4 regions of the Massilia sp. TWR1-2-2 genome follow, and region 3 is predicted to be linked to each of the others. Evidence: predicted binding sites of a transcription regulator. Region 3 holds the regulator's gene; each other region holds the start of a gene.
The links. The regulator LexA, encoded in region 3, represses DNA repair genes until DNA is damaged. The targets are predictions, from matches to a motif close to ACTGTATNNNNATACAGT.
Positions count from the first base shown of each region.

Region 1 (7,383 bases), on a different contig from region 3:
CGAGCTAAAGCTAACCGCTTGGCAGCGAAAACAAGCCGCCATGCTCTACCACTTCGCATCACTGGATTATCTTAAAGGCCTCCACAGGATGGTGTCAGACTTGATGAACGGCTTTATCGACCCCTTGCTGTCTGCTGCTAAACAGCAGGGCCGCGATTCGGTTCTAGTGGATCCGCGTTGGGGCACACGCAACACTGTGGCAAATTGGTCAAATAACGCTTGGCCATTTTTGAAGGACTTTCAAGCATCGCTCGTTAAAGATATGGCTGGCCGCGCGCTGGAGCGCTACGCAAAGTCTGGTACGAATGACTGCTTTCGCGCCATCGCAGAATATTCAACACAGTGGGCGACGGTTGAAGAAGAAGACGCTTTTGAGAGGATAGTAAGAGAAATCAGCGACTATGCAATCATGCTCGACCAAACCCTTGATGATTACCATGACAGCCGTTGGTCTGACTTTGGATTTCACCACATATACGCGAAGTTCGTGTTGGAGCACCCGAAACTGCCACGCTTTCGCATAAGGACGGACGTAACCGGCCAAAGTGGAAAAACGCCCGGTCGAACAGGCGTTTATGTCTCTCAAGACGACCCAAACGCATCGCTTCAATTTGCATGGATGGGAAATGGCGGCGGCAAGCTGCGTCCGTCCAAGACGTTTAGTGATATTGGAATCGAGGCGCTTAAAAAAATTGGCAGAGACAATCTCTGGATCGATGAAGAGAAAATGTTTGAATTCGCCACCAAGAGTCAATGGGTGAAATTATTCGAGCCGACCGTCTACATGTTAGGGAAGGAACATCGGGATTTTGCGGCTCTGGCTATCGCAGACGAAGCGTTCGTGGACCGGCCATGCAACTGGTATTTCGTGGAAATTATGGAAGGTGAATTTGACGACGCTATGCCAGATGAAGCGAAAGCCGAAATCACGCTGCTAAAACAAGTGATAGGCGGTGAGATGTGTAGAACCTCTGGATTCTACTTCACTCCTGCACACGCAAACTCGCGCCGACGCCTCACGCAGGGAGAACGCGCTCCAAATTTTGATTCGGCATACGGCAAAACCATCTGGCAATGGGACCCGACGCAATCTTAAAACTCGAGGGGCACCGAAACTTTTTGAATTCAGCCAAAGCGGTCCTGCTCGGCCCTTAGAGACAACTCGTGAGTCGAAGATGACCGTCGTAATCATGGTTGCTCTGATGGGGTCGGGAACTTACGCACATGAGAAAGCAAGACCAACAGCGATCAAAGTGCACCAGCTTCAGGTCCCAATGCTCCTGGGAAGCCACAGTAGAAATGGTCCGTTTCATCTCCTGCCTACGGGCACGACCCTGTATCACGATCGGGATTTCCCCGAGGGTTTCACCAGGTACAAGATCTACGTCAATGTGGACAGGTTCCCCCTTCCGCTAAGCGAACTCGACGATCCGACTTCGATAGTTCCAATTACCGCGTTCGCTATAGACAAAGCAGACCTCAAGCGCATCCTCGCTCGCAACCCAATCACCAAGGATGATCTCGCCGCTATCCTGAAATCCGGACAGCTTTCCAAACAGGAAATACGTGCGCTTCTCGACGAGTACTCGAAGTAAACCACGAACCGGACGCCGCGTGCGAGATTTACTTCTTAGCACGATGAAGTGCTGAGAAGCACTATAAAGTCATGGCAACCGGAGGTGAACTCGACGTCCGTTCTTCGCTAACCCACGGATTTAATTCAACTTTTCCTGATATCCACACGAACTGTGGATAACGTTGTGGATAAGGCACTTCCGACTCCCCGGAAGGCCCGTATTCACGCGGTTTTCAACAAAATGCCCGTTCTAAAGGCAAAATTAAAAATGAACAAAATCAATGACTTGCCTTCGTCATCGTTTTTTCCATCAAGCTCCTATGCGGCATATTCCTACAAATTCCTACAACAGGGGATAAGTCGGCGAAAATTGCGGCTCTGCAGCCAATTTCATGCGCCGGGAATTGCTTTGACAAAGCGCCCGCACTGACTTAGTGTTGGCAGATGCGAGCAACCGATCATGTCGATGAAGATGAGCCGGACATGTTCCTCAATGATGAGGAAGCGTCGTCGGCCGGCGCCAACGCGGCAGAGCCGGCGCCTTGGCGCATCCTGATCGTCGACGATGATGTCGATGTGCACGTCGTCACCAAGTTCGCACTCAGCACCACCAACTTTCTTGGTCGCCGCCTCAGCTTTTTCCACGCCTACTCCGCCAAGGAAGGGCTGGCCAAGCTTCGCGATACCCCCGACGTAGCCCTGATCCTGCTCGACGTCATGATGGAAACGCCCGACGCCGGCCTGCGCCTGGCGCGCCAGGTACGCGAAACCTTGCACAACGACCTCGTTCGCATCGTCTTGCGCACCGGCCAGCCTGGCCAGGCACTCGAGCACAGCATTATCGTCGATTACGACATCAGCGATTTCTGGAGCAAAACTGATCTCACGACACGCAAACTGTTCACCACCGTCATCGCTTCGCTGCGCGCCTACGCAACCTTGGCCGCCGCAGCTCAGGCCCGCAATGACGCGCTGGCCGAACTCGACCGCGCCCGCCAAGTCCAGGCCGCGGTCGACCACCACGCGATGGTGCTCACGCTCGATCTCCACGGCCGCATACTCGACGCCAACCCGCTGTTCTGCCACTTCGCCGGCCTCGCCCGCGAACAACTGCGCGGCCGCGACTTGCACGCGGTCCATCGCCAGCCATTTCCCGAAGCGCTTGCCAACGATATCCGTGTCGCCCTGGCGCGTGACGGTTCCTGGACCGGCGACATCAATACCACGCTGCCCGCCGGCCCGCGCCGCCTTCATTGCTCGGTGCTCGCCATCAAAAATTCGGACGGCGCCGCGCAGCACTACATTGCCGTCGCCACACCCCTGCCGCCCGCCTGATCCGCCCTACTTCCACGCCTTGCGCGCGCGATCGCGCACCAGCATCCGCACGCTGTCGGGCATCGGCTTGCGGCTTTTCTGCGTGTCGGCGGTAATCCACACGCATTCCTCAAAATGCTTCAGCATCGCCGGACTGATGAAGCGGCTGCGCGCGGCGTACACGTGACGATCGCCCATCTGCGCCTGCTGTTTGATGAAGAAGCGGTTCGGCACCACAAGGTGCAAGTGCTCCTTGGCACGCGTCATCGCCACATACAACAGGCGTCGCTCCTCCTCGATATCATCGGCATTGCCAGTGCTCATGTCGGACGGAATGCAGCCATCGACGACGTTGAGCACGTGCACCGATTTCCACTCCTGCCCCTTCGACGAATGAATGGTCGACAGAATCACGTAATCCTCGTCGAGCAAAGGCGGCCCGGCGCGGTCGCTGGTCGCTTCCGGCGGATCGAGCGTGATTTCGGCGAGGAAGTTTTCGCGCGTGCCGTAGCCGCCTGCAAGCGCGGCGAGTTGCTCGACATCGGCCGCACGCACCTGCGCGTCGTCGTGCATGCGCTCAAGATGCGGCATGTACCAGTTCTTGACCAGCTCGATGTCGGCCGGCCAGCGCAGCCCTGGCGTGCGCAGCGCGCGAAACAGGTCGACAAACTGCTGCCAGTCGCCGCTGCTTTTTGTCGGCGCCACAAACTGCTCCACGGCCAGCACCGGCTCGGCCGCTTCGCCGACCGCGTCCAGCAACTTGGCGGCGTTGGCCGGGCCGATGCCGGGAATCAGTTGTGCCACACGGAAGCCGGCCAGCCGCCCGCTCGGATTCTGCGCAAAGCGCAGCACCGCCAGCACGTCCTTGATGTGCGACGCCTCCAGAAACTTCAGCCCGCCAAACTTAACGAACGGAATATTGCGCCGCATGAGTTCGAGCTCGAGCGCGGCACTATGGCTGGCGGCGCGAAACAGTACCGCCTGCGCCGTCAGCGCGATGCCGGCCTCGCGATGCTCAAGGATACGGTTGCAGACCCAGCGCGCCTGCTCGGCCTCGTCGGGAATCAGCACCAGTTGCGGCAGCGCGGTCGACACCTTGTCGGTCCACAGGTTCTTGGCGTGCCGCTCCAGCGCCGCATCGATGACTGCGTTCGATGCGTCCAGGATCGGCTGCGTCGACCGGTAGTTGCGGTCCAGCGTGATCATCTGCGCCGGCTGCGAAAACTGTTTCGGAAAATCGAGGATGTTGCGCACCGTGGCGCCGCGAAACGAATAGATCGACTGCGCATCGTCGCCCACCACCATCACGCCGCGCCCGTCGGGCTTCATGCCGGTGATGATGGCCGCCTGCAGCCGGTTGGTATCCTGGTACTCGTCGACCAGCACGTGGTCGAACAGCTCGCCCAGCTCGGGACCGAGCTCCGGATCGGCCGCCATCTCGGACCAGAACAGCAGCAGGTCGTCGTAGTCGAGCACGTTCTGTTCCTGCTTGGCGTCGACGTAGGCGCCGAACAGCGTCTTCAGTTCCTCCGCCCATTCGTTGCACCAAGGGAAAGTGCTTTGCAACACCAGCGGCAGCGGGTCGCGGCTGTTGACCACGCGCGAATAAATCGACAGGCAAGTGCCCTTCAACGGGAACCGCTTCTGCGTCTGGGTCAGGCCGATGTCGTGCCGCACCATTCCCATCAGGTCTTCGGAATCGCCGCGGTCATGGATGGTGAACGATTCTTCCAGCCCGATGCGGCCGGCGTACTCGCGCAGCAGGCGCGCGCCGATGCTGTGGAAGGTGCCGGCCCACGGCAGGCTGGTCGGCGCCTGGCTGCCGCGCAAGCCGAGCACGCGGTGCAGCACGCTGCCGGCGCGGCGCGTCATCTCGCTGGCGGCACGCCGCGAGAACGTCAGCAGCAAGATGCGCTGCGGATCGGCGCCGCTCTGGATCAGCCGGGCAACCCGGTGCGCCAGCGTGTTGGTCTTGCCGGAACCGGCGCCGGCGATGACCAGCAACGGCCGCGATACGCCATCCTGGGCGCCGATATCGTGCTCGACGGCGGCACGCTGCTCGCGGTTCAGGCTGGCGTACGGGTCATCGGAAGCGACGGGGACAGCAACGACGGACATGGCATGCATTCAAACTGGAAAGGAATATGACTGTACATCCGTCCAGTTGTCTGGCGCAAGCAGATTTCGGGCATTTTTAGAAAATGGCGGCGACAAAGGCAGGCCGGCGCCAGCCGCGCTCGCGCGTCAATCCATGCCGATTCACGTAAGTGGCCGTTTCTAAAGCACTTTTTCAGATATCCACAGCAGTTGTGCATAACTTTGTGGATAAGCCCCCCTTGACATCGCGCAAGCCTGTAACGATGCGGGTTTCAACAAAGTGCCCGTTCGGAAGGCAATAAATATTGTGATTAAAATCAACGACTTAGAAAGTCAATGAAGAAAGTGCGAAAAAATATCTCGACAATTCCTGTGGGACTTTTTTGTGTATAACCCCACTGGCCTGGCGTTCTGAACAGGACAGAATTCGATATCATTCTTACACGATTAAGGCGGTCGCGCGCGGCATGGCGCGGCGGCGGTGGACGAGCTTAATGCTCTGCGATGGCGCGGCGGCGATCCGGATCGAGCAACACGCGCTCGATGACCTCTGCGGCAACGTCGTGGGACTTCATGTATTCCAGTGCTGACATGGTGTTGCGCGTTTGCTGGACGGAAATGGCGTGATCGACGATATCGCGACTACGTACGTCGCGCCGCTCATAAGCTGTTTCATCCAAGGCCAGTTCGCCTGCCATTGGATTGAGGACTTGAGTCATCGCGGTTCCTTTACATGTAACGACGGGGGCGCGGATTGCCTACAGAGTATCCAACAATAAATTGTAAAGTCAATGTCACATTCCCATCGAGGCTGCAATTATTGAAGCGGCCTCATCGGGCGCTGAGGTGCACACTAACACCATCCGAATGCACGCGTCGTACGCCACGTCCGGCCCCGTAAAATCGATTCCTGCCGGCATGGACAGCACCGCGCACGCACGCGATAATGGACGCATGATCCCCGCGCCTTTGCCTCCGCGGCCCGCGCCACAGTCGCTGACCGACCTGTTCGTTTCCTTCACGTTGCTTGCACTGCAAGGGTTCGGCGGCGTGCTCGCCGTTGTCCAGCGCGAACTGGTCGAGCGCAAGGGCTGGCTGACGCCGGACGAATTCATCGAAGACTGGGCCGTCGCCCAAGTCATGCCCGGCCCCAATGTCATCAACCTGTCGATGATGATCGGCGGACGCTATTTCGGCCTGGCCGGCGCGATGGCGGCGCTGGCCGGCATGCTGGCGGTGCCGCTGGTGCTGATCCTGCTGCTGGCCTTGCTGCACGCCCAGTTCGCCTCCGACTCGCACGTCGCCGGCGCGCTGCGCGGCATGGCGGCCGTCTCGGCCGGGCTGATCGGCGCAGCCGGCCTCAAGCTCACTGGCGCGCTGGCGCGCAATCCCATGCCGCTGGCATGGTGCGCCGCCATCGCCATCACCGGCTTCGTGCTGGTGGCGCTGCTGCAGGTGCCGCTCATTTACGTGCTGTTCGGACTTGGCGGCGTCAGTTGCGTGCTGACCTATCGCAGGCTCCAGCCATGAACGCGCCGCTGCACCTGGTGCTCGGCTGGGCCGACTGGGCCAACCTGTTCGGCCACTACCTGATGCTGTCGCTGATGTCGGTCGGCGGCGCCATCTCCACCACGCCGGAAATGCACCGCTTCCTGGTCGAGCAGCACCAGTGGCTGACCCAGGCCCAGTTCAACGAATCGATCGCGCTGGCGCAGGCCGCGCCCGGGCCCAACGTGCTGTTCGTCGCGCTGATGGGCTGGCACGTCGGCATGAATGCCGGCAGCATGACGGCCGCCCTGCTCGGCGTGGCCGTGACCATGCTCGGCATCATGATTCCGTCGACGGTGCTGACCTATGTGGCGGCGCAGTGGGGCCACCGCAACCGCGAGCTGCGCGCCGTGCGTGCGTTCAAGCAGGGCATGGCGCCGATGGTCATCGCGCTGCTGCTGTCGACCAGCTTCATCCTTGGCGCCGCCGGCCGCGATGCCGGCCACGACTGGCCGCTGTGGCTGCTGGCGGTGGCCAGCGGCCTGGTCATCTGGCGCACGAAGATCCACCTGCTGTGGCTGCTCGCCGTCGGCGCCGTGCTTGGCGCGCTGCAACTGGTCTGACGCCACCGGCCTTTGCGCCAGCCCATCGTGCCGTCCTCATCGCCGTGCTGTACTGGCGCGAGGGAGGTGACACCATGCTGTATGGCAGCTTTTCCGGCAATCCCAAGACCGAATGGTTATGTGACGACGTCGACGACGGCAACATGCGCTTGCTCGAAGCGTTCTGGTATATCGACCCGCAGGGGCGGCGCTGGGATGCGCCGAAGGACGGCATTACCAACGGCGCCAGCATTCCACGCACCCTCTGGAGCTACATCGGCAGCCCGTACACCGGCAAATACCGGC
Region 1 is NZ_JAFCWM010000001.1:276,603-283,985, reverse strand. It holds gene ACP7DD_RS01515 (hypothetical protein) at 1-1,096, shown strand, start outside; gene ACP7DD_RS01510 (hypothetical protein) at 1,176-1,595, shown strand; gene ACP7DD_RS01505 (PAS domain-containing protein) at 2,060-2,911, shown strand; gene ACP7DD_RS01500 (ATP-dependent helicase) at 2,918-5,008, opposite strand; gene ACP7DD_RS01495 (hypothetical protein) at 5,479-5,706, opposite strand; gene ACP7DD_RS01490 (chromate transporter) at 5,942-6,517, shown strand; gene ACP7DD_RS01485 (chromate transporter) at 6,514-7,098, shown strand; gene ACP7DD_RS01480 (DUF1353 domain-containing protein) at 7,173-7,383, shown strand, end outside.
Region 1: ACP7DD_RS01500 (ATP-dependent helicase) is a predicted target of LexA. The motif match lies at 5,038-5,055, and genes of this name have one in related genera.

Region 2 (7,383 bases), on a different contig from region 3:
CAGGCCGGGATAGTAACGAACGTCACCCTGGCCGATGGTCTAGTCGGTGGCGTCGAACACCAGGCGGTCGTCATTGACCCAGTGAAAACTGCCGACATCGGCCGGCGCAAAGCTGGCCACCAGTTTGGCCGCGTTGTTGGTCAGGTCGATGACCACCAGCGCGCCGCGCCTGCCGGTCCGGCCAAGGCGGGCGGCGAGGTTCTTGGCATTCGGCGACAGCAGCGCGCCGGCAAAAGCGGCATTCTTGAAAAAGTGTTCAATCGGCACCGGCGCGGCGGGCGCGGCTTGGGCGGAACCGGAGGCGCACATTACGATCAGGAAAAGTCGTCCGAGGTGGTGTAGCATTTCTGGCGACACGCTATTCCGGCGCCCGGATGTGGTCGATGAAACTGGTGTTGAGCGGGTCCGGCGCGCGCGTGAGCAGGCTGACGACGACCAGCACCGCCATGCCGGCCGGCACGCCAAACACGCCGGCCGAGATCGGCGCGATGTGGAACCACTGGCCGGCCGCGGCGCCGCCGAGGATCGGGTTGGTGTGCAGCATGTAGTAGACGCAGACGGCAAAGCCCGACGCCATGCCGGCCAGCGCGCCGGCGCGGTTGGCGCGCTTCCAGAACACGCCCAGCGCCAGCGCCGGGAACAGCGCCGAGCCGGCCAGCGAGAACGCCGCGCCGACCAGCGACAGGATGTCGGCCGGCTTTTGCGAGGCGGCGTAGGCGGCGATGAAGGCCACCGCCAGCAGCAGCAGCTTGGAAATGGTCACCCGCTTCTGGGTCGAGGCGGCCGGGTCGACCACCTTGTAGTAGACGTCGTGCGACAGCGCGTTGGAAATGGCCAGCAGCAGGCCGTCGGCAGTCGACAGCGCGGCGGCCAGGCCGCCGGCGGCCACCAGGCCGGAAATGACATACGGCAGGCCGCCGATTTCCGGCGTGGCCAGCACCAGCACGTCGCCGTCGATGGCGATTTCGGCCAGCTGCACGATGCCGTCGCGGTTGATGTCGGCAATGGCGATCAGGGGATTGAGCTTGTCGACGTTGGCCCAGTATGAAATCCAGGTCGGCAGGTCGGAAAAATTGCTGCCCACCAGGTGGCTGTAGATGTCGTACTTGACCAGCACCGCCAGCGCCGGAATGGTCAGGTACACCAGCAGGATGAAAAACAGCGTCCAGAACACCGACACGCGCGTCTCGCGCACCGACGGCGTGGTGTAGGAGCGCATCAGGATGTGCGGCAGCGCGGCGGTGCCGAGCATCAGGCAGAACACCAGCGCCAGGAAGTTGTTGCGCCGGCTGTCGGACTGTTCGGCATCCTCGCCTGGGAACGGCGTCATGTGCGGCTCGGGCGCCTGCGCGCGCGCCTGGTTGGCCGCCTGCATCTCGGCCCACAGGCGCACCGCCTCGTCGGCCGTTTTCGGATACGCCATCAGTTCGCGTTCGGTGGCGCGGATGTCGATCAGCGAGCCTTTGCGCAGCCGCACCGCGTCGAGCCGGCGCTGGGCATCGAGCTTGCCTTGTTCCCACGACGCCGGCAGCGCCTTGATGCGGGCGGCGTAGAACTCGGCGCGCTCGCGGAAGATGGCGCGCACCTCGAGCTCCTTCGGGTCGAACGCGAGCTGCGCCTCGCGCGCGGCCAGCTTCGGCAGCACCGCGCCGTAGGCCACCTGCGGCAGCGGGTTGTCGGCGTGCTTGACCGACAGCCACATGGTGGGAATCAGGAACGCCACCAGGATGATGATGTACTGCGCCACCTGGGTCCAGGTGATGGCGCGCATGCCGCCGAGGAAGGAGCACACCAGGATCGACGCCAGCCCGAGGAAAATGCCGACCGAGAAGTCGACGCCGGTAAAGCGCGAGGCGATCAGCCCGACCGCGTAGATCTGCGCCACCACGTAGGTGAACGAGACGATGATGGTGGCGCCGACGGCCATCAGGCGCACGGCATTGCCGCCGCCGCCGCCGCCGTAGCGCGCCGCCAGGAAGTCGGGGATGGTGTACTGGGCGAACTTGCGCAGGTACGGCGCGATCAGCAGCGCCACCAGGCAGTAGCCGCCGGTCCAGCCCATGATGTAGGCCAGGCCGTCGAAGCCGTGCAGGTACAGGCCGCCCGCCAGGCTGATGAAGCTGGCCGCCGAGATCCAGTCGGCGGCGGTGGCCATGCCGTTGAACAGCGCCGGCACGCGCCGGCCGGCGACGTAGTATTCGGTGACGTTCGAGGTGCGGCTAAATACGCCGATGCCGGCGTACAGCACGATCGTGGCGAGCATGAACAGGTAGCCGATCCAGATGCGCGGCATGCCTTCCTTTTCCAGCATCGTCAGCGCGATCAGGAAGACGGCGAAGCAGGCAGTGAAATACAGGTAGTAGCGCGACAGGCGGCGAAAGCGCCGCGCGCCGTTCAAGGCGCCTCTCCCGCGGCGTCGCCCGGTTCGCCCAGGCGGCGCTTGAAGCGCTGGTCGAAGCGTCCCATGCCAAACGCGTAGGCGCCGAGGATGGCCAGGTAGATCAGCGAGGCGCCTTGGGCGGCCAGGTAGAACGACAGCGGCCAGCCGAACACCGACACGGTGGCCAGTTCGCGCGCGAAGAACACGGTGCAGAACGTGGTGACGAGCCACAGCGCCAGCAGCACGGCGGTGAGGCGGCGGGTGCGCTGCCAGTGCAGGCTGCGCGCGGCCAGCAGCGACAGCTGGCGCTGGGCGGCGGCGCCGGCATCGGGGTCGCCAAGGGGCGGCGCGGGCAAATCAGTCGATATCGTCATGGGCGGCGGCGGGAGGCGGGAATGTGAGTCGGAACAGGCAGCCGGGCGACTTCTTGACGGTGGCGCGCGGATTGTTGAAGACGTCGACTTCGGCGCCGTGCTGGTGGGCGATCTCGCGCACGATCGCCAGCCCCAGGCCACTGCCGGGCGCGCCGTTGCCGAGGATGCGGTAGAAGCGCTCGAACACGCGGCTTCGTTCGGCCGGGGCGATGCCGGGGCCGGTGTCTTCGACTTCGACGATGGCCTGGTCGGCCTGGCGCCGCACCCGCACGGTGACGCTGCCGCCGGCCGGCGTGTAGCTGAGGGCATTGTCGATCAGGTTCGACAGCAGCTCGCGCAGCATGACGGGGTTGCCGACGATGTCGACGGCGTGCTCGGGCTGCTCGAAGCCGAGGTCGATGTGGCTGACGAACGAGGCCTGCACCCAGTCCTGCACCGCGGCGCGCGCCAGCACCGCCAGGTCGACCGCCTCGAAGGCAACGCCGGCCTGCGGCTGGTTCTCGGCGCGCGCCAGCGCCAGCAGCTGGTTGACCAGCCGGGTCGCCGATTCGGAGCTCTTGGCGAGCTGCTCGAGCGAGCGGTGGATCTCGTCCGGGTCGAGCTGGCGCAGCGCCAGTTCGGACTGCATGCGCATACCTGCCAGCGGCGTTTTCATCTGGTGCGCGGCGTCGGCGATGAAGCGCTTTTGCATGTCGATCGTCTGCGACAGTCGCGCCAGCATGTCGTTGAGCGAGCCGACCAGCGGCGAAATTTCTTCCGGCACCTGGCGCGAATCGATCGGCGACAGGTCGTCCGGGCGGCGCGCGCGGATGCGCTCCTGCAGCTGGGCCAGCGGGGAGAGCCCGCGCGCCAGCGCGAACCACACCAGCGCCAGCACGATCGGCAGGATGATGAACTGCGGCAGGATCACGCCCTTGATGATTTCGTTGGCCAGCTGGGCGCGTTTGTCGAGCGTCTCGGCCACCTGCACCAGCGCGGCGCGCGGTTCCTCGCCGCGCGAGGCCATCGGCCGCAGGTTGACGTACGAATAGGCCACGCGCACCTGGGCGCCGCGCATGATGTCGTTGCGAAAGCGCACGCTGGCGCTGTTGGGCGCGCTGGAGTCGTCGCCGGGCGGCGGCAGGTCGCGGTCGCCGTCGACGAATTCGGCGCCCGGCCCGCTGATCTGGAAATACACGTTGTCGATGTCGTCGGCGCGCACGATGTCGCGCGCACTGCCCGGCAGCAGCGACACGGTCTTGCCGTCGACTTCGCGGATCTGTTGCGCCAGCACGGTGACGCTGTCTTCAAGCGCGTGGTCGAACGGCTGGTTGGCGATCGACTTGGCCACCAGGTAGGTGATGGCGATACTCATCGGCCACAGCAGCAGCAGCGGCGCCAGCATCCAGTCGAGGATCTCGCCGAACAGCGAGTGCTGGATGTTTTCGTCCGGCTCCGGGTTGGCCGGCTCGTACAGCGCCGGCAGCTCCGGGCCGTGCTGGCCATGCGCGCCTTGGACGGTGCCGCGTAGTTTCACTTCGGTCCGGCGCCCGGTTCGACGGCGCCTGGCGCGGTGGCGGCGGCGGCGCCGGTGGCGCGCTCGAGGCAGTAGCCCAGCCCGCGCACGGTGGCGATGCGGATGCCGCCCACCTCGAGCTTCTTGCGCAGCCGGTGCACGTAGACCTCGATGGCGTTGTTCGACACCTCCTCGCCCCATTCGCACAGGTGGTCGACCAGCTGCTCCTTCGACACCAGCCGGCCGGTGCGCGCCAGCAGGATCTCGAGCAGGCCCAGTTCGCGCGCCGACAGCTCGAGCATCTGGTCGTTGATGTAGGCGCTGCGCCCGACCTGGTCGTACGCCAGCGGGCCGTGGCGGATCACGGTGGGGCCGCCGCCGGCGCCGCGGCGGGTCAGCGCGCGCACCCGCGCCTCCAGTTCGGACAGCGCGAACGGCTTGGCCATATAGTCGTCGGCGCCCAGGTCGAGGCCATTGACGCGCTGCTCGATCGAGTCGGCGGCGGTCAGGATCAGCACCGGCAGCAGCGACGAGCGCGCGCGCAGCCGGCGCAGCACTTCCAGGCCCGACATCTTCGGCAGGCCGAGGTCGAGGATCAGCAGGTCGAATTCCTGGGTCGACAGCGCGGTGTCGGCCTCCTGGCCGTTCTTGACGCAGTCGATGGCGTAGCCGGACTGCCGCAGCGAGCGCGTCAAGCCGTCCGCCAGCACGCTATCGTCTTCGGCAAGTAAAATACGCATGGCACAAACCCGTGATATCGAATCGGCCATTGTGTGTCATTTAATGGCGCATGGCGAGTGTTTGGCGCCGATTGACCCTTTTTAATCTTATTCGCACGGGGCGCACGTAGCGCTTGCAAAGACTACTGTATGCTTGTACAGTATCGGCTGAGCTGCATGCTGGACCCTCCGAACCCGGCCTTTTCCCAGATTGAAAGAAAATTATGGACGACAAGAAAACGAATTTAAACGCAGCTGAAAAAGGCAAGGCGCTCGCCGCCGCGCTGGCGCAAATCGAAAAGCAGTTCGGCAAGGGCTCGGTCATGCGCATGGACGGCAACGCCCCGGTCGAAGAAGTGCAGGTCGTCTCGACCGGTTCGCTCGGCCTGGACATCGCGCTCGGCGTCGGCGGCCTGCCGCGCGGCCGCGTAGTCGAAATCTACGGTCCTGAATCGTCGGGTAAAACGACATTGACGTTGCAGACCATCGCGCAAATGCAAAAGCTGGGCGGCACCTGCGCCTTCATCGATGCCGAGCACGCGCTCGACGTCGGCTACGCGCAAAAGCTGGGCATCAACCTGTCCGAGCTGCTCATTTCGCAGCCGGACACGGGTGAGCAGGCGCTGGAAATCTGCGACGCGCTGGTGCGTTCGGGCAGCGTCGACCTGATCGTCATCGACTCGGTGGCCGCGCTCACGCCGCGCGCCGAGATCGAAGGCGACATGGGCGACTCGCTGCCGGGCCTGCAGGCGCGCCTGATGTCGCAAGCGCTGCGCAAGCTGACCGGTTCGATCAACCGCACCAACACGCTCGTCATCTTCATCAACCAGATCCGCATGAAGATCGGCGTCATGTTCGGCAGCCCTGAAACGACCACCGGCGGCAATGCGCTGAAATTTTACGCGTCGGTCCGCCTGGACATTCGCCGCACCGGCTCGATCAAGTCGGGCGACGAAGTGATCGGCAACGAAACGAAGGTCAAGGTCGTCAAGAACAAGATCGCGCCGCCGTTCAAGGAAGCCCACTTCGACATCCTGTACGGTTCCGGCACCTCGCGCGAAGGCGAAATCCTCGACCTCGGTTCCGACAACAAGATCGTCGAAAAATCCGGTTCGTGGTACAGCTACAACGGCGAACGTATCGGCCAGGGCAAGGACAATGCCCGTACCTTCCTGGTCGAGCGTCCGGCGCTGGCGCGCGAGATCGAAAACAAGGTCCGCGCGGCTCTCGGCGTGCGCGAGCTGCCGCCGGTCGTCGGCGAGGAGCCGGTCAAGCCGGTCGCCAAGCTGAAGGCCGTGGCCGAGTAAAGGCCGGCCGTGCCCAGGCCGAAACTGAGCCTGAAGGGCCGTGCGTTGCGCTTCCTGTCGATGCGCGAGCACAGCCGGCTCGAGTTGGGGCGCAAGCTGTCGAAGTATGCGGAGGAGGGCGACGACGTCGACGCGCTGCTCGACTTCCTGGAGAAGAACAACTGGCTGTCGCAGGAGCGCTTCTCCGAGTCGCTGATTCACCGCCGCGAGGGGCGCTACGGCAACAGCCGCATCGTGGCCGAGCTGCAAAGCCACGGCATCAATGGCGAAGCGCTGCAGGAACTCAAGACGTCGCTGGCCGACAGCGAAGTGGCGCGCGCCTGCGACGTGTGGAGCCGCAAGTTTGGCGAGGTCGCTACCGACGCCGATGGTCGCGGCAAGCAGATGCGGTTTCTGATGCAGCGCGGCTTTTCGCAGCGCGCGGTGCGTGCGGCGATGCGCGGCACGTGTCCGGATGACGATTGAACGCTTGAACGATTAAGCAAGGCGCCTTCCGTCGTGTGCGTAGCAGCCCCGTGCTGCGGACGCATACCCCTCACCGGTGGGAGGCGCCGCGCTTTTTGCGCTCCGTTCGCGTCATCATGCCGATTGAGCCTTCGCCATGCACCTGGGTTGTCGCGATCTGTTTGTTTTTACCGCTTTGCGAGTAAGATTACGGAGCAAACCTGTTATATCTTGGAGATTGCGATGGCCCTCAAGCGAATCAAGCCAGTTGTACGTGCTCAAGGCCAGGTGCCCGCGCCGATCTCGTCTGCTGGGTTCAGCAAGGAGACTTTATCTGCCTTGGAGCAATCGGCGAAGCGGCTAAAGCATGTGCCTGCTCGTGCGTTCTCTAAGCTCGAGATCGAGCAAGTTTTCAAAAAAATTCGGGATCGTTCTTGATAGAACTTCCCACAACGGTCGAATTTGACCTGAGTGATGCGCAGTTCTTGCTGCAGCTCGCCCATTTGGCATCACTTTTTCCTCAGTTATTCCAAGAATTTTCCGATGTGCTGCCGCACTACGCAGCAATGCATTGGGACGATTTCGCCGCGATAACCACTCCCGAGTTCTTCGAAGCATCGTTTGATGGTTCATACCTTGTGTTGCGCCTTCATTTCCTGGACGG
Region 2 is NZ_JAFCWM010000011.1:49,021-56,403, reverse strand. It holds gene ACP7DD_RS12270 (hypothetical protein) at 40-357, opposite strand; gene ACP7DD_RS12265 (sodium:solute symporter family protein) at 359-2,398, opposite strand; gene ACP7DD_RS12260 (DUF4212 domain-containing protein) at 2,395-2,754, opposite strand; gene ACP7DD_RS12255 (sensor histidine kinase N-terminal domain-containing protein) at 2,738-4,270, opposite strand; gene ACP7DD_RS12250 (response regulator) at 4,267-4,989, opposite strand; gene recA (recombinase RecA) at 5,193-6,275, shown strand; gene recX (recombination regulator RecX) at 6,285-6,740, shown strand; gene ACP7DD_RS12235 (hypothetical protein) at 6,963-7,157, shown strand; gene ACP7DD_RS12230 (hypothetical protein) at 7,154-7,383, shown strand, end outside.
Region 2: recA (recombinase RecA) is a predicted target of LexA. The motif match lies at 5,114-5,131, and genes of this name have one in related genera.

Region 3 (7,383 bases):
TTCGCTCGATCCGGACTCCATTTTCAAGGCCGTCGCCATGGTGCACAAGCGGGTGCGCGGCGCCTACGCGGTGGTGGCGCAGATTGCCGGCCACGGCCTGCTGGCGTTTCGCGATCCGTTCGGCATCCGTCCGCTGTGCATCGGCGTCAACGAGACCGACGAGGGCAATGAATACCTCGTCGCCAGCGAGTCGGTCGCCCTGGAAGGCATCGGCTTTCGCTTCCTGCGCGATATCGCGCCGGGCGAGGCAGTGTTCATCGACAATGACGGCAAGTTGCACCAGCGTCAGTGCGCCGAGAACCCGTCGCTCAACCCGTGCGCATTTGAATTCGTCTACCTGGCGCGCCCGGACTCGATCCTCGACGGCGCCTCGGTGTACGCCACGCGCCTGAAGATGGGCGAGTACCTGGCCGAGAAAATCCGCAAGGAATTTGCAAGCGGCGAGATCGACGTCGTCATGCCGATTCCCGATTCGTCGCGCCCGGCCGCAATCCAGCTCGCGCTCAAGCTCGGCATCGAATACCGCGAAGGCTTCATCAAGAACCGCTACATCGGCCGCACCTTCCTGATGCCCGGCCAGGCGATCCGCAGCAAGTCGGTGCGCCAGAAGCTAAACGCCATCGGCTCCGAATTCAAGGGCAAGAACGTGCTGCTGGTCGACGATTCGATCGTGCGCGGCACCACCAGCCGCGAAATCGTCCAGATGGCGCGCGAAGCGGGCGCCCGCAACGTCTACTTCGCCTCGGCCGCGCCGCCGGTACTGTTTCCGAACGTGTACGGCATCGACATGCCGACTCGCGGCGAGCTGATCGCTTACGGGCGCAGCAACGAAGAAATCTGCCGCGAGATCACCGCCGACAAGCTGGTGTACCAGGACGTCGACGCGCTCAAGCGCTCGATCTGCGACGTCAACCCGGCGCTGCAGAACTTCGAGGCCTCCTGTTTCGACGGCATCTACGTCACCGGCGACGTTACCCAGGACTACCTCGATCGCCTCGAGTTCGCGCGCCACAATCCGAAGAAGGAGCCGGCCGAGGACGCCGCCCGCACGCAGCTCAACCTGACCTTGGCAACGGCGGAATAGGGCGGCATCGTGAGCGACAAGAAACAGTTCGGCTTCACCACCACCATCTTGCACAACGACCGGCAAAAGCCGATCGAGCATGGTTCGCTGCACAAGCCGGTGCATACCTCGGTCGCGTTCGGCTACACCGATGCGCGCCAGCTGGCGTCTGTGTTCCAGGGCAAGGAGCCGGGTTTCCGCTACGGCCGCCAGGGCAACCCGACGGTCGCGGCGCTGGAAGACAAGCTTACCCGCATGGAAGACGGCGTGGCGACCTTGTGCTTTGCCACCGGCATGGGCGCGATCGGCGCGGTGTTCCAGGGTCTGCTGCGCGCCGGCGACCATGTGGTTTCGTCCGCCTTCTTGTTCGGTAACACCAACAGCCTGTGGCAGACGGTTGCCGGGCAGGGCGTCGACGTCGCGTTTGTCGACGCCACCGATGTTGCCAATGTTGCCGCGGCGTTGACGCCGGCAACGCGCATTGTGTTCGTCGAAACGATCGCCAATCCGCGCACCCAGGTCGCCGACCTGGTGCGCATTGGCCAGCTGTGCCGCGAGCGCGGCATCCTGTTCGTTGTCGACAACACGATGACGACGCCTTACCTGTTCCGGCCGAAGTCGGTCGGCGCCGGCCTGGTCGTCAACGCGCTGACCAAGTCGATCGGCGGCCACGGCATTGCGCTCGGCGGCAGCCTGACCGACACTGGCGCTTACGACTGGACAAACTATCCGCACATCGCCGCCAACTACAAGCGCAATCCGCCGGCGCAGTGGGGCATGGCGCAACTTCGCGCCAAGGGCTTGCGCGACTTCGGCGCATCGCTCGGACCGGAAGCGGCGCACCACATCGCGGTGGGCGCCGAAACGCTGGCGCTGCGCATGGAACGCAGCTGCGCCAATGCGCTGGCGCTGGCACGCATGCTCGAGGCTGATCCGCGCGTGGCGGCCGTGCATTATCCGGGGCTGGCGTCGCATCCCCAGCATGCGATTACGAGCGAACTGTTCCGCTCTGCCGGCTCGCTGTTCAGCTTCGAGCTGAACGATGGCATCGACTGCTTCGACTACCTGAACCGCCTGCGGATCGGGATCCCCGCGAGCAACCTGGGTGACACGCGCACCCTGGTCATTCCGGTGGCCCACACGATCTTTTACGAAATGGGCGCCGAGCGCCGCGCCAGCATGGGCATCGCCGAGTCGCTGATCCGCGTGTCGGTCGGCATCGAGGACACGGCCGACCTGCTGGCCGACTTCCAGGGTGCGCTGGAGCCTGTTTAATTCTTGCTGCGATAAAAATGAAAAAAAATCGTCTTCTGGCTCGCTCTTGCTTTCTTCACTGTTGCCCATGCCGATGAACTGGCCGATGCCAACGCCTTGTTCGAGAAGATGGCATTCCCACAAGCATTGCAGCTTTACACCAAGCTGGCCAACGCCGGCAACGCCGAGGCGCAATTGCATCTCGGCGAAATGTACTGGTACGGCGAAGCCGGAGCGATCGACCTGGTGAAGGCCGATGCGTGGTTCAAGAAGTCGTCGGCGAAGGGCAACAAGACTGCCGCAGCCTCGCTGGAAGTGATGAAGAAGCGCGAACTGCGCCGCGCAGATATTGATTACTGGGTGTCGAAGTACGATGGCGCCGACCTCAAGGCGGGCAAGTTCCGGTGCCCCGCGCCGCGCATACCGGCAATATCGAAGGCGAACGACGAGATCAACAGCGTTGCGGCGGCGATGACCACCTGGCAGGATTGCAACAATGGCTTTGTGGCAAACCTGAATGCCAGCGCGCCGCTGACGACGCGCATTCCGGAAGATATTTCAAAGCTGCTCAACAAGCAGGAACTCGAGGCCGCCACGGCCTACCTCGGCGAAGTCCATACGCGCATGGGCGCCGATGCCAGCATCAGCGCCAAGCTGGTGCTGGCCGATTATGACGCCTGGCGCGCCGCCACCGATAAGTTTGTCAAAGAGCACAACGAACTGGTCAAGAGCATGCCCGCTGTCACACCCAAGCGCAAGTACGACAACTAGGCGCTGGCTAGTTAACCCGGCTCAGTGCCAGGAGCGCATCAGCCCGACGGCGAGGCCTTCAAGCGTGAAATCGTCCACCGCCGGATCGACCTTGATGACCTTGAAGTCCGGATTTTCCGGGAACAGCTCGATCAGCGATCCGGTTTTCTTGTAGCGCTTGACGGTGACGTCGTCGCCAATCCGCGCGACCACGATCTGCCCATTCTTGGCGGTGTCGACTTTTTTCACAGCCAGCAGGTCGCCATCCATGATGCCGGCGTCGCGCATCGACAGGCCGCGCACCTTCAGCAGGTAATCCGGCTTCGACGCGAACATGGCAGGGTCGACGCTGTAGGTCGCCTCGACATGTTCCAGCGCCAGGATCGGCGAACCGGCGGCGACGCGTCCAACCAGCGGCAGCGCCATCATCAAGGTCGGCGGCGGCATCGGGCTCGCCTCGACGGCCGGACCGATCAGGCGGATGCCGCGCGACGTGCCGGGTGAAATCTCGATGGCGCCCTTGCGCGCCAGTGCCTGCAAATGCTCCTCGGCGGCGTTGGCCGACTTGAAACCCAGTTCGGCGGCGATTTCGGCGCGCGTCGGCGGAAAGCCGGTGTTTTCGATTGCTTCCCGGATCAGGTTCAGGATCTCTTCTTGCCGTGCGGTGAGCTTGATCATTGGCGTTGCCCGAGGGCTGGTTATATAAACAGACTGTATTTTTGTACAGTATTTCGCTCAATGCAAGTGAAAGTTCACAAAAACGGGGTCAGACCCGGTTTTTGGTCGATTTCACGCATCAAAAGGCGGCTGCGTGACGCTGGACTGCGGTTTCTTTGGGTGCTAATGTGGAATTGGAAGGAGGCAGCCATGTTGGAACTCGAGTCGAAGAAGAAGGCGTGCGCGGAATATGATCAGGATCTTGTGCTCTGGTATGGGCGCCAGATTGAGCTGTTGCGGAAAGGGCATTTACACTTGCTCGACGTCGAAAATCTGATCGAGGAACTGCGAGCGGCCATGAGCAAGGAACGCAGGGAGTTAGCGAGTCGCCTCAAAGTCTTGCTCATGCACCTGTTGAAGTGTCAGTTCCAGCACCATCGGATTGGTGGAAGCTGGTTGGCAACTTTAACTGAGCAGCGCGATGCAATCGAGGCGCTGCTCAAGGATAGCCCGAGCCTGCGTCCCTCCGTGATGCAGGATGTGGCAGAGGCTTTTCCGGTCGCGGTTCGTCGGGCGGCGCACGAAACAGGGTTGTCCGTATCAGCTTTCCCCACGGTCAATCCGTATTCGCAGAATCAGTTGTTCGACTTCGACTTCGTCCCCTGAAGATCGGAAAGCCACGTTCCGCCTCCGCGGGCGGCGGTGATGCTTGCCTGCCCGCCCCATTCCGCGCTATAATTGCCGGCTTTCCCTTCCCACACTCGTCTTGACGCCGAGGTGGGCTTTTGTTTTAAACGTCCCTAAGGAGTTATGCATGCGTCATTATGAAATCGTTTTTATCGTCCACCCGGACCAAAGCGAGCAAGTCCCGGCGATGATCGAACGTTACAAAGCCAGCGTCACTGCACGCGGCGGTAACATTCATCGCGTCGAAGACTGGGGCCGTCGTCAGATGGCTTACTCGATCCAGAAGCTGCCTAAAGCGCACTACATCTGCATCAACATCGAATGCGACAACGAGACCCTCGTGGAACTCGAAACCGCGTTCAAATTCAATGATGCCGTGCTGCGTCACCTCACCGTTAAGATGAAGAAGGCTGAAATCACGCCGTCGCCGATGATGAAGTCGGTACAACGTGAAGACGCAGCCAAGAGCCACCGCTCGGAAGCGCCAGCTCCTGCAGCCGCTCCAGCAGCACCAGCCCCAGCAGCTGCCTAATTTTTGGCAAGAGACCCTCAGCTGGCGAAGTGAATCACACCAGTGAATCAACTTCAGTTTGTAGCCCATATTTCGGAGCGCGACGTTTTGCGTTATACCCCGGCCGGCGTGCCGATCGTGTCCGCCACCCTGACGCATAGTTCGCAGCAGGTGGAAGCAGGGGTAAGCAGGTTGACCGAGTTTGACATCACCGCGTTCGCCGCGGGCGAGATTTCAGGCAGGTTCTCCCGGGCCGAGTTAGGCGCAGCACACCAGTTCACCGGTTTTCTGGCCAAAAAGAGTCGCAGTAGCAAAGCGTTGGTGTTTCACATCATTGATTTTAGTGCCGCCGCCTAAGCGGAGCACATTTTTAGATACAGGAGCCTCAAATGGCATTCGGTAAAAAGTTCGACAAGAACAAGCTCAAGCTCAAAGAAAAACGCAAACAACAGAACCCACTGTTCAAGCGCAAGAAATTCTGCCGCTTCACCGCAGCAAACGTCGAGCAGGTCGACTACAAAGACGTCGACACCCTGAAAGACTTCGTCCAGGAAAACGGCAAGATCATGCCAGCACGCCTGACCGGTACCAAGGCGCACTACCAGCGCCAGGTTGACACCGCCATCAAGCGCGCCCGCTACCTCGCGCTGCTGCCTTACACCGACCTGCACCACGCTTAAGCGTTGCAGAGAACCTGGAGAAAAATATGCAAGTTATTCTGTTAGATAAAGTCGTCAACGTCGGCAACCTCGGCGACGTCGTCAAAGTCAAAGACGGTTACGCACGTAACTTCCTGATCCCGCAACGCATGGCTCGCCGCGCAACGACTTCGGCAATCGCCGAGTTCGAAGTCAAGCGCGCTGAGCTGGAAAAAGCTGCTGCAGCCAAGCTGGCCGCATCGCAAGCCCAAGGCGAGAAGCTGAGCGGCATGACCATCTCGATTGCGCAAAAAGCGGGCGTCGATGGCCGTCTGTTCGGTTCGGTGACCAACTTCGACATCGCTGAAGCGCTGACGAAGCAAGGTTTCGCTGTCGAGAAAGCACAAGTTCGCCTGCCGAACGGTCCGCTGAAGACGACTGGCGACCACGCTGTTGCAGTCGCACTGCACACCGACGTCGTCGTCGACATCACCATCGCTGTCGTCGGCGAAGCTGCTTAAATATCGCGCTTGTCGCGCAGGCCATGGGCCCGCGAGATGACGCCATAATGCCGGGTTATCCGGTCAAGAAGCCGGGTACATCCCGGCTTTTTTACGTCCGTACCAAAGCGATTTCTCGCCGATTATTGCGGCCTGTCCATCCGGAGCGGGTATAATTCGCGCCATGAACGCCCCTTCCGATCCGCAAGTCGACGCCATCCGCATTCCGCCGCATTCCATCGAAGCAGAGCAGTCCGTTATCGGCGGCCTGCTGCGCGATAATGCTGCGTGGGACCGTATCGCCGACTTCATGCACGCCGACGATTTTTACCGCTACGATCACCGCATCATCTTCGAGCAACTCGTCAAGCTGATCAATGCCGCGCGCCCGGCCGACGTCATCACAGTCTACGAGGCGCTCACCAACATGGGCAAGGCCGACGACGTCGGTGGCCTGCAGTACCTCAACGCGATGGCGCAGAACACGCCGTCGGCGGCCAACATCCGCCGCTACGCCGAGATCGTGCGCGACCGCGGCATCCTGCGCAAGCTGATCACCGTGGCCGACGAGATTTCAGGCAACGCGTTCAATCCGCAAGGCAAGGAAGTCAAGCAGATGCTCGACGAAGCGGAGTCGAAGATTTTTGCGATTGCCGAAGAAGGTTCGCGCGGCGCCCAGGGCTGGGTCGCGGTGCAGCCGCTGCTGACCCAGGTGGTCGAGCGCATCGACGAGCTCTACAGCCGCGACAACCAGAGCGAGATCACCGGCGTGCCGACCGGCTTCATCGACCTCGACCGCATGACCTCCGGCCTGCAGCCGGGCGACCTGGTGATCGTCGCCGGGCGTCCGTCGATGGGCAAGACGGCGTTCTCGATCAACATCGGCGAGAACGTCGCCATCGACTCCGGCCTGCCGGTGGCCGTGTTCTCGATGGAGATGGGGGGCACCCAGCTGGCGATGCGTATGCTCGGCTCGGTCGGCCAGCTCGACCAGCATCGCCTGCGCACCGGCAAGCTCAATGACGAAGACTGGCCGCGCCTGACGCACGCCATCCAGAAGATGAACGATGCCCAGCTCTACATCGACGAGACGCCGGCGCTCAACTCGATCGAGCTGCGCGCCCGCTCGCGCCGCCTGTCGCGCCAGTGCGGCAAGCTCGGCCTGATCATCGTCGACTACCTGCAGCTGATGACCGGCAACCAGCCCGGCGACAACCGGGCATCCGAGATTTCCGAAATCTCGCGCGGCCTGAAAGGTCTCGCCAAGGAACTGCACTGCCCGGTGATCGCACTGTCGCAGCTGAACCGCTCGCTCGAGCAGCG
Region 3 is NZ_JAFCWM010000019.1:44,481-51,863, reverse strand. It holds gene purF (amidophosphoribosyltransferase) at 1-1,084, shown strand, start outside; gene ACP7DD_RS18120 (cystathionine gamma-synthase family protein) at 1,094-2,338, shown strand; gene ACP7DD_RS18115 (tetratricopeptide repeat protein) at 2,447-3,088, shown strand; gene lexA (transcriptional repressor LexA) at 3,110-3,745, opposite strand; gene ACP7DD_RS18105 (DUF29 domain-containing protein) at 3,935-4,390, shown strand; gene rpsF (30S ribosomal protein S6) at 4,539-4,943, shown strand; gene priB (primosomal replication protein N) at 4,986-5,279, shown strand; gene rpsR (30S ribosomal protein S18) at 5,312-5,602, shown strand; gene rplI (50S ribosomal protein L9) at 5,629-6,081, shown strand; gene ACP7DD_RS18080 (replicative DNA helicase) at 6,245-7,383, shown strand, end outside.

Region 4 (7,383 bases), on a different contig from region 3:
GGCGCCATCAACGTGCCGCTGTCGGACCAGTGGGCGATGCGCTTTTCGACCTTGCGCCAGCACCGCGACAACTACGTCGACAACTACGCCGACCCGGCGTTCACCGTCAAGCGCGGCGAACTGGACGGCTACAACGAGCACGCCGAGCGCCTGCAGCTGCTGTACGCGCCGGACACGAGCTTGTCGGCGCTGTTTAACGTGCACCAGCGCACGACGACCGGCAGCTCGCGCCTGTTCCGTGCCAACCTGATCAAGAAGGGCACGAACGACTTCGCCGACGGCTTCGACGCCGACCGCGTCGTCACCAATGCGCAGAATTACCAGAACCTGAAGACCAGCGGCGCCAGCATGCGCCTGTCGTGGGACCTCGGCGCCGTCAAGCTGTACTCGATCAGCGGCTTCGAGCAGGTCAACCGGTATCTGAGCCGCGGCGACATCGACGGCGGCACGCCGGCCGGTCCCGGCTTCATCCCGTTCCAGGTCGAGACCGCGGGCGGCATCAGCGGCGTCAAGCAGTACACGCAGGAGTTCCGCGCCGAATCGAAGGTTGCCGGCCCGCTCAACTGGCAGGCTGGCCTGTACTACTTCAACGAAGACGCCAACGGTTACACCGACAACTTCAACAGCACCACCGGCGCGCAGACGTCGCACCTGGCCAGCCACCAGGACAACACCGCGTGGGCGGCGTTCGCTTCGCTCAACTACGCCGTCAGCGATGCCTTCACCGTGCGCGGCGGCGTGCGTTACACCAACGACAAGAAGGACTTCAACACCGTGTCGGCGGTCAACGTGGTGCAGATCGGGCCAGGTTCGGTCAGCACCAGCAAGAGCAAGGCCAACTGGGACCTGAGCGCGACCTACAAGGTCAACAAGGACGTCAACGTCTACGCGCGCGCCGCCACCGGTTTCCGCGCGCCGAGTATTGCCGCCGCTTCGGCGTCGGTGCCGATCACGGTGGCCGATGCCGAGACGATCGTGTCGGTCGAAGCCGGCGTCAAGGCCGACCTGTTCGAGCGCCGCGGCCGCGTCGCCTTCAGCATCTACGATTTCAACGTCAAGAACCAGCAGCTGACGGTCGTCGGCGGCAACTCGAACGTCAACCGCCTGATCAATGCGGCAAAGACCAAGGGCCGTGGCGCCGAGCTCGATTTTGAAGCCTACGTCACCAGCGACTTCAAGGTCACCGCCGGCGGCAGCTACAACTTCACCGAGATCAACGATGCGAGCCTGTCGGTCAACAAGTGCGGCAGCTGCACCGTCACCGATCCGCTGAATGCGGCCGGCCGCGTCGTCATCGACGGCAACCCGTTGCCGCAGGCGCCGCGCTGGACCGTCAACGCGACCGCGCGCTACCAGTGGCCGCTGGCCGATGGCCAGCTCTACGTGCTGACCGACTGGTCGTACCGCAGCAAGATCAACTTCTTCCTGTACGAAGCGGTTGAGTTCAGCGGCAAGCCGCTGACCGAAGGCGGCCTGCGCCTCGGTTACATCTGGAACAGTGGCAAGTACGAAGTGGCAGCGTTCGGCCGCAACATCACCGACACGCGCCGCATCACGGGCGCGATCGACTTCAACAACCTGACCGGCTTCATCAATGAGCCGCGCACGGTCGGCGTCCAGTTCAAGGGCAACTTCTAAGTCGCAACGTATCAGCAAAAAGGCCACGAGCGATCGTGGCCTTTTTTTATGCTGGTGTCAGGTCTGACATTCGGACATTTTGCTGGGGTCAGGTCTCTTAAGCAAACACCATAAGAGTGGAGCTTCCTAGAACCAGCAGTAACTAAGGTGTTTGCTTCGGGGCGATCTTCGGCGCCCGCCGCCGATTATTGCGCTGACCCCAGCTCTTAATGTCGATCTTGCATTGTTCAATATCAAATCGATCAGCGTGACATTTGGTGAAAATTCGTTTCCGCCGAACAAGCTACGAATCTTCGTCCCCAGTGTTGCGAAAACTCAAGCTCGTGTGAGATTTCCCAGATGAATTAACTTCTTTTTGTGTAATCTTAATCTCCCGTCGTTACAGGCGGCCCGGTGTGGACACCACCCGGGAAAAAAACGGCAGCCAGGCCATGCGCCCGGAATTGCCAATCAAACAATCGGAAAACAAGAGGAAATCACATGAAGCAGAATCAGACCACGAAGCCATCATTGGTGAGATTGTGTGCAGTTCTCGCGGTCGCCGGCGCCTTGCCGCTGACGGCGATGGCCGGTGTACCTGAGTTTCACGCTGCGGCCCAGGCCGTCCAGCCGATCATGCAGACCGACCGCCTGATCGTGAAGTACAAGGATGCCACCCCGGCCGGCAAGGGCGCAGCCAAGGTGCCGGCCATGGCGCCGGCGCGCAAGGCGCTGGTCGACCGCGCCGGCCAGCAGTTCGGCCTGTCGATGAAGATGCTGCACACCATCGCCACCGGCGCCCATATCGTTCAGCTGAGCAAGAAGATGTCGGCCGACGAAGTCGCCGCGCTCGCCGCCGAACTGGTCGCGCGCGACCCGTCGGTCGAGTACGCCGAGCCCGACCTGATCATGCAGAAAATGTTCACGCCGACCGATCCGCGCTACAACGAGCAGTGGCATTACTTCGAGACGAACGGCGGCCTTCGCCTGCCGGCGGCCTGGGACAAGGCGACCGGCACCGGCGTCAATGTGGCGGTGATCGATACCGGCTACCGTCCGCACGCCGACCTCAGCGGGCAAATCCTGCCGGGCTATGATTTCATCTCCAGCGCCACCATCGCCAACGACGGCAACGGCCGCGACAGCGATGCCAGCGATGCCGGCGACGCCATTGTCGCCGGCGAATGCGGCACCGGGCAGCCGGCCCAGGACCAGTCGTCGAGCTGGCACGGCACCCACGTCGCCGGCACCATCGCCGCGCGCACCAGCAACGGCCTCGGCGTCGCCGGCGTCGCCTTCAACGCCAAGATCGTGCCGGTGCGCGTGCTCGGCAAATGCGGCGGCTACACGTCCGATATTGCCGACGCGATCATCTGGTCGTCCGGCGGCGCCGTCACCGGCGTGCCGGCCAACGCCAACCCGGCGAAGGTGATCAACATGTCGCTCGGCGGCGGCGGCGCTTGCGGCGCCACCACGCAGAGCGCCATCGACAGCGCGCGCTCGCGCGGCACCGTCATCATCGTTGCCGCCGGCAACGAGAACACCAACGCCAGCAATTCGAATCCGGCCAACTGCGCCGGCGTCGTCACCGTCGCTGCGACCAACCGCTCCGGCGGACGCGCCTGGTATTCGAACTACGGCACGGTCGTCGACGTGGCGGCGCCAGGCGGCGACACCAGCGTGGCCGCCAACGGGATCTTGTCGACGCTCAACGCGGGCACGACCGCGCCGGGCGCCGACAACTACGCGTTCTACCAGGGCACGTCGATGGCCACGCCACACGTGGCCGGCGTTGCCGCGCTGATGTTGTCGAAGAACGCCAGCCTGACGCCTGACGAAATCGAGAGCAAGCTCAAGTCCACCGCGCGCGCCTTCCCGGCAACCTGCACCAGCTGCGGCACCGGCATTGTCGACGCCAACGCGGCGGTCGATGCGGCCAGCGCGACAGTGACGCCGGCGCCGGCGATGAACGAAGTCGAGGCGAACAACACCCTCGCCAGCAGCAACAGCGTCGCCACCAGCGGCACCGTTGTCAGCGGCAACATGGGCTCGAGTACCGACACCGACTTCTTCGTCGTCCAGCTGCCAGCCGGCAAAACGCTGACGTCGACCTTGACGATGGGCACCTCCACCGCCGACTACGATTTGTACGTCTACAACAGCAGCGGCACCCAGCTGGCCAAGAGCGAAAACGGCGCCGGCGTGGTGGACGCGGCATCGGTAAGCAACACCGGCACCACGACCAGCGCCCGTTACGTGCGCGTGGTGTACTACAGCGGCGGCACCGGCGCCACCAGCGGCAAATACACGCTGAAGATGGCCTGGTAAGCGAGCGCGCCTGAAGGGGTAAGCCTGAAGGGGTGACGCAAGCGTCGCCCCTTTTTTCGTCTGGCGTCGTGGTTCATCCTGCCCGCTGCTTGCAACAATGCACGTTTCCGGGAATACTGTATGCATTTACAGTATTTCGAACCAGCGTGAACGACTCGTCCCGAAAAATCATCCATTGCGATTGCGACTGCTTCTACGCGGCAGTGGAGATGCGCGACGACCCGACCTTGCGCGATGTGCCGCTGGCCGTCGGCGGCCGGCCCGATCAGCGCGGCGTGGTCGCCACCGCCAACTACGAGGCGCGCCGCTACGGCATCCACTCGGCGATGGCGACGGCGCAGGCGCTCAAGCTGTGTCCGGAGCTGGTGGTGCTGCCGCCGGCGATGGAAAAGTACCGCATCGCATCGCGTCAGATCCTGGCCATCTACGGCCACTACACCGACCTGGTCGAGCCGCTGTCGCTCGACGAAGCCTACCTCGACGTGTCGGACTCGCCGCACTGCAAGGGCAGCGCCACCCTGATCGCGCAGGAAATCCGCCAGCGCATCTTCGACACGGTCGGCATCACCGCCTCGGCCGGCGTGGCGCCCAACAAGTTCGTCGCCAAAATCGCCAGCGACTGGAACAAGCCGGACGGTATGTGGCTGGTGACGCCGGGCCAGGTCGACGCCTTCGTCGCCGCGCTGCCGGTCAAGAAACTGCACGGTGTCGGCAAGGTTACCGCAGCCAAGCTGCACAAGCTGGGCGCGCAGACTTGCGAGGACCTGCGCGGCTGGACCTTGCTCGAGCTGCAGCATCACTTCGGCAGCTTCGGCGCCCGCCTGCACGACCTGTGCCGCGGCATCGACAACCGGCCGGTCTCGAACGCGCGCGAGCGCAAGTCGGTCAGCTGCGAGGAGACCTACACGCCGGACGTGCCTGACCTGCCCGCCTGCCTGGCGCTGCTGCCCGAGCTGTACGACAACCTGCTTGGGCGCATCAAGCGCGCCGGCGCCGAGAAAAATGTCAACAAACTGTTCGTCAAACTGCGCTTCGCCAACTTCACCCAGACCACTGTCGAATGCGTGGGACGGGAACCGAACATGGCGCAGTTCGAGAAGTTGATGGAGACTGGCTTTGCGCGCGGCAGCCAGCCGGTGCGCCTGCTTGGCGCCGGCGTGCGCCTCGGCGAAGCCGAATCGATCGAGCAACTGAGCCTGTTCGGCAACGCCTCGCTGGATTAACCACAGGCGCAAATTTGGGCCGGGGCCGCTGGCCGCGGCGTGTAAAATGTCGTTCCTTCTGTAATGCTGAAACAAACGGATATCAACTATGTGGTTTAAGAATCTTCAGATTTATCGCCTGCCAGCACCGTGGAACTACACCCCTGAGCAACTGGAAACATCCCTCGCGCCACAAAGTTTTGTTCCCGCCACCAGCAACGAACTGCTGCGCCAGGGCTGGGATACGCCGCGCCCGAATGGCGGTCTGGTCCATGTCGTCAACAAGCAGATGCTGATCCTGCTTGGCACCGAAAAGAAACTGCTGCCAGGTTCCGTGATCAACCAGGTCGCGAAAGCCAAGGCCGCCGAGCTGGAAGAAGCGCAAGGCTTCGCACCGGGCAAGAAGGCGATGAAAGAACTGAAGGAGCGCGTGGCCGACGAATTGTTGCCGCGCGCGTTCAGCATCCGCAGCAACGTCTTTACCTGGATCGATCCGGTAAACGGCTGGCTGGTTGTCGATGCGGCGAGCCCGGCCAAGGCTGACGAAGTGATCAAGCTGCTGCTGAAGGCGGTCGACAAGTTGCCGCTAGAAAGCCTGCGCGTGCAGCGTTCGCCGGTCGCGGTGATGACTGCCTGGCTCGAGACCGACGAGGCGCCGGTCGGCTTCACGGTCGACCAGGACACCGAGCTGCGCGCCACGGGCGAAAGCAAGGCGGCGGTCCGTTACGTCAAGCACGCCCTGGAAGTGGACGACATCCGCCGCCACATCGCTGCCGGCAAGCAATGCACGCGCCTGGCGATGACGTGGAACGACAAGATTTCCTTTGTGCTGACCGAGTCGCTCGCCATCAAGGGCATCAAGCCGCTCGACGTCATCAAGGAAAGCGACACCTCGACACGCAACGACGAAGAGCGATTCGACAACGACATGATGCTGATGACGGGCGAGCTGTCGAAGATGATGGCCGACATCGTCGAAGCACTCGGCGGCGAAGCCAAAGCCTGACCCGCAGGGGTCTGACCCGCCTTTGCTCTTAAAGGGTCCGACCCCGAAGTCCCCGGCGCCAACAAAAAACGCGGTGAAAAAGCGGTGAAAAAGCGGGGTCAGACCTAGGTCTGACCCCGCTTTTCTTACAGCGGCTGAAACACGCCTGCGGCGCGGTTCTTTATCACGTTATCCCATGCGAAGACCTGGCCGTTCATCGCCACGTACACGCCGGCCGCCAAGGTCTGCGCAACGCCGGCCGCAAACCCCATATTGAACAACGCATCGGAATTGGCGATCTCGTAGGGAATCATCGCGCCGGTCAGCACGATCGTCTTGCCCAGCGCCGCCGCGCCCAGCACGGCGGCCGTCTCGCGCATCGTGTCGGTGCCGTGGATGATGACGATCGCGCTCTCGCTGGCCGCGCGGCACGAGGCCAGCACGCGCTCGCGATCGGCATCGTGCATGTCGAGCGAATCGAGCAGCGGCAATTGTTCCAGCGCCACGGGAATCGTCATGCGCGTGCGCGCCAACGCCGCGGGCAGATGGCTGTCGGCAAAGCCAAGCGTACCGGTCAGTTCGTCGTAATGTTTGTCGAAGGTGCCGCCGGTGGCGATGATGCGCAAGCTCATGGTGTGTGCAGGTTCGTTAGAGAAGAGTGCGCCATGATAGCGTGCACCACACTCGCCGGGCAAACACGCAAAGGGATTGTATCTGCTTGTGACTGCGCTAGAATCTTCGTCAGCGCTTCAGTACACTTGGCCTTTTTTCGCACGACGACTCGATGAAAACGCTTGCTCCAGGAACCGTCATTTTTCACCGCCACCGCGGCTACGGCGTGATCACGCACGTCAACCTGTTGACCGGCTGGATCAGCGCCCGCTTCGGCAGCGAAGCACGCACGCTCGATTTGAACCTGTCGACCGACGACGTGCAGCACGCCGACGGCGAAGCAATCCTGTTCCGCCGCGCGCCGCCCGACCGCATGCCGCACGCGCGCCTGATGGCGATGGTGCGCGCGCTGCACCAGGCCGGTTACGAGAAGCTGTACCTGTATTCCTGGCCGAAACCGTCCGGGCTGCACTGGCGCTGGCACCTGTTCACCGGCCAGCGCCACTGGATGCAGCGGCCGTGGCGCGAAGGCTGGTACGGCTCCGGCGCCGACTACAACGTCAATCCGGTGATGGGGTGGGGCGATTCGCCCGGCGCCACCACCGACGAGCTGATCACTGCGCTGGCGCGGTTCGATCC
Region 4 is NZ_JAFCWM010000008.1:10,006-17,388, reverse strand. It holds gene ACP7DD_RS09335 (TonB-dependent receptor) at 1-1,638, shown strand, start outside; gene ACP7DD_RS09330 (S8 family peptidase) at 2,119-3,945, shown strand; gene dinB (DNA polymerase IV) at 4,092-5,168, shown strand; gene ACP7DD_RS09320 (recombination-associated protein RdgC) at 5,257-6,153, shown strand; gene ACP7DD_RS09315 (asparaginase domain-containing protein) at 6,279-6,764, opposite strand; gene ACP7DD_RS09310 (L-asparaginase) at 6,917-7,383, shown strand, end outside.
Region 4: dinB (DNA polymerase IV) is a predicted target of LexA. The motif match lies at 4,061-4,078, and genes of this name have one in related genera.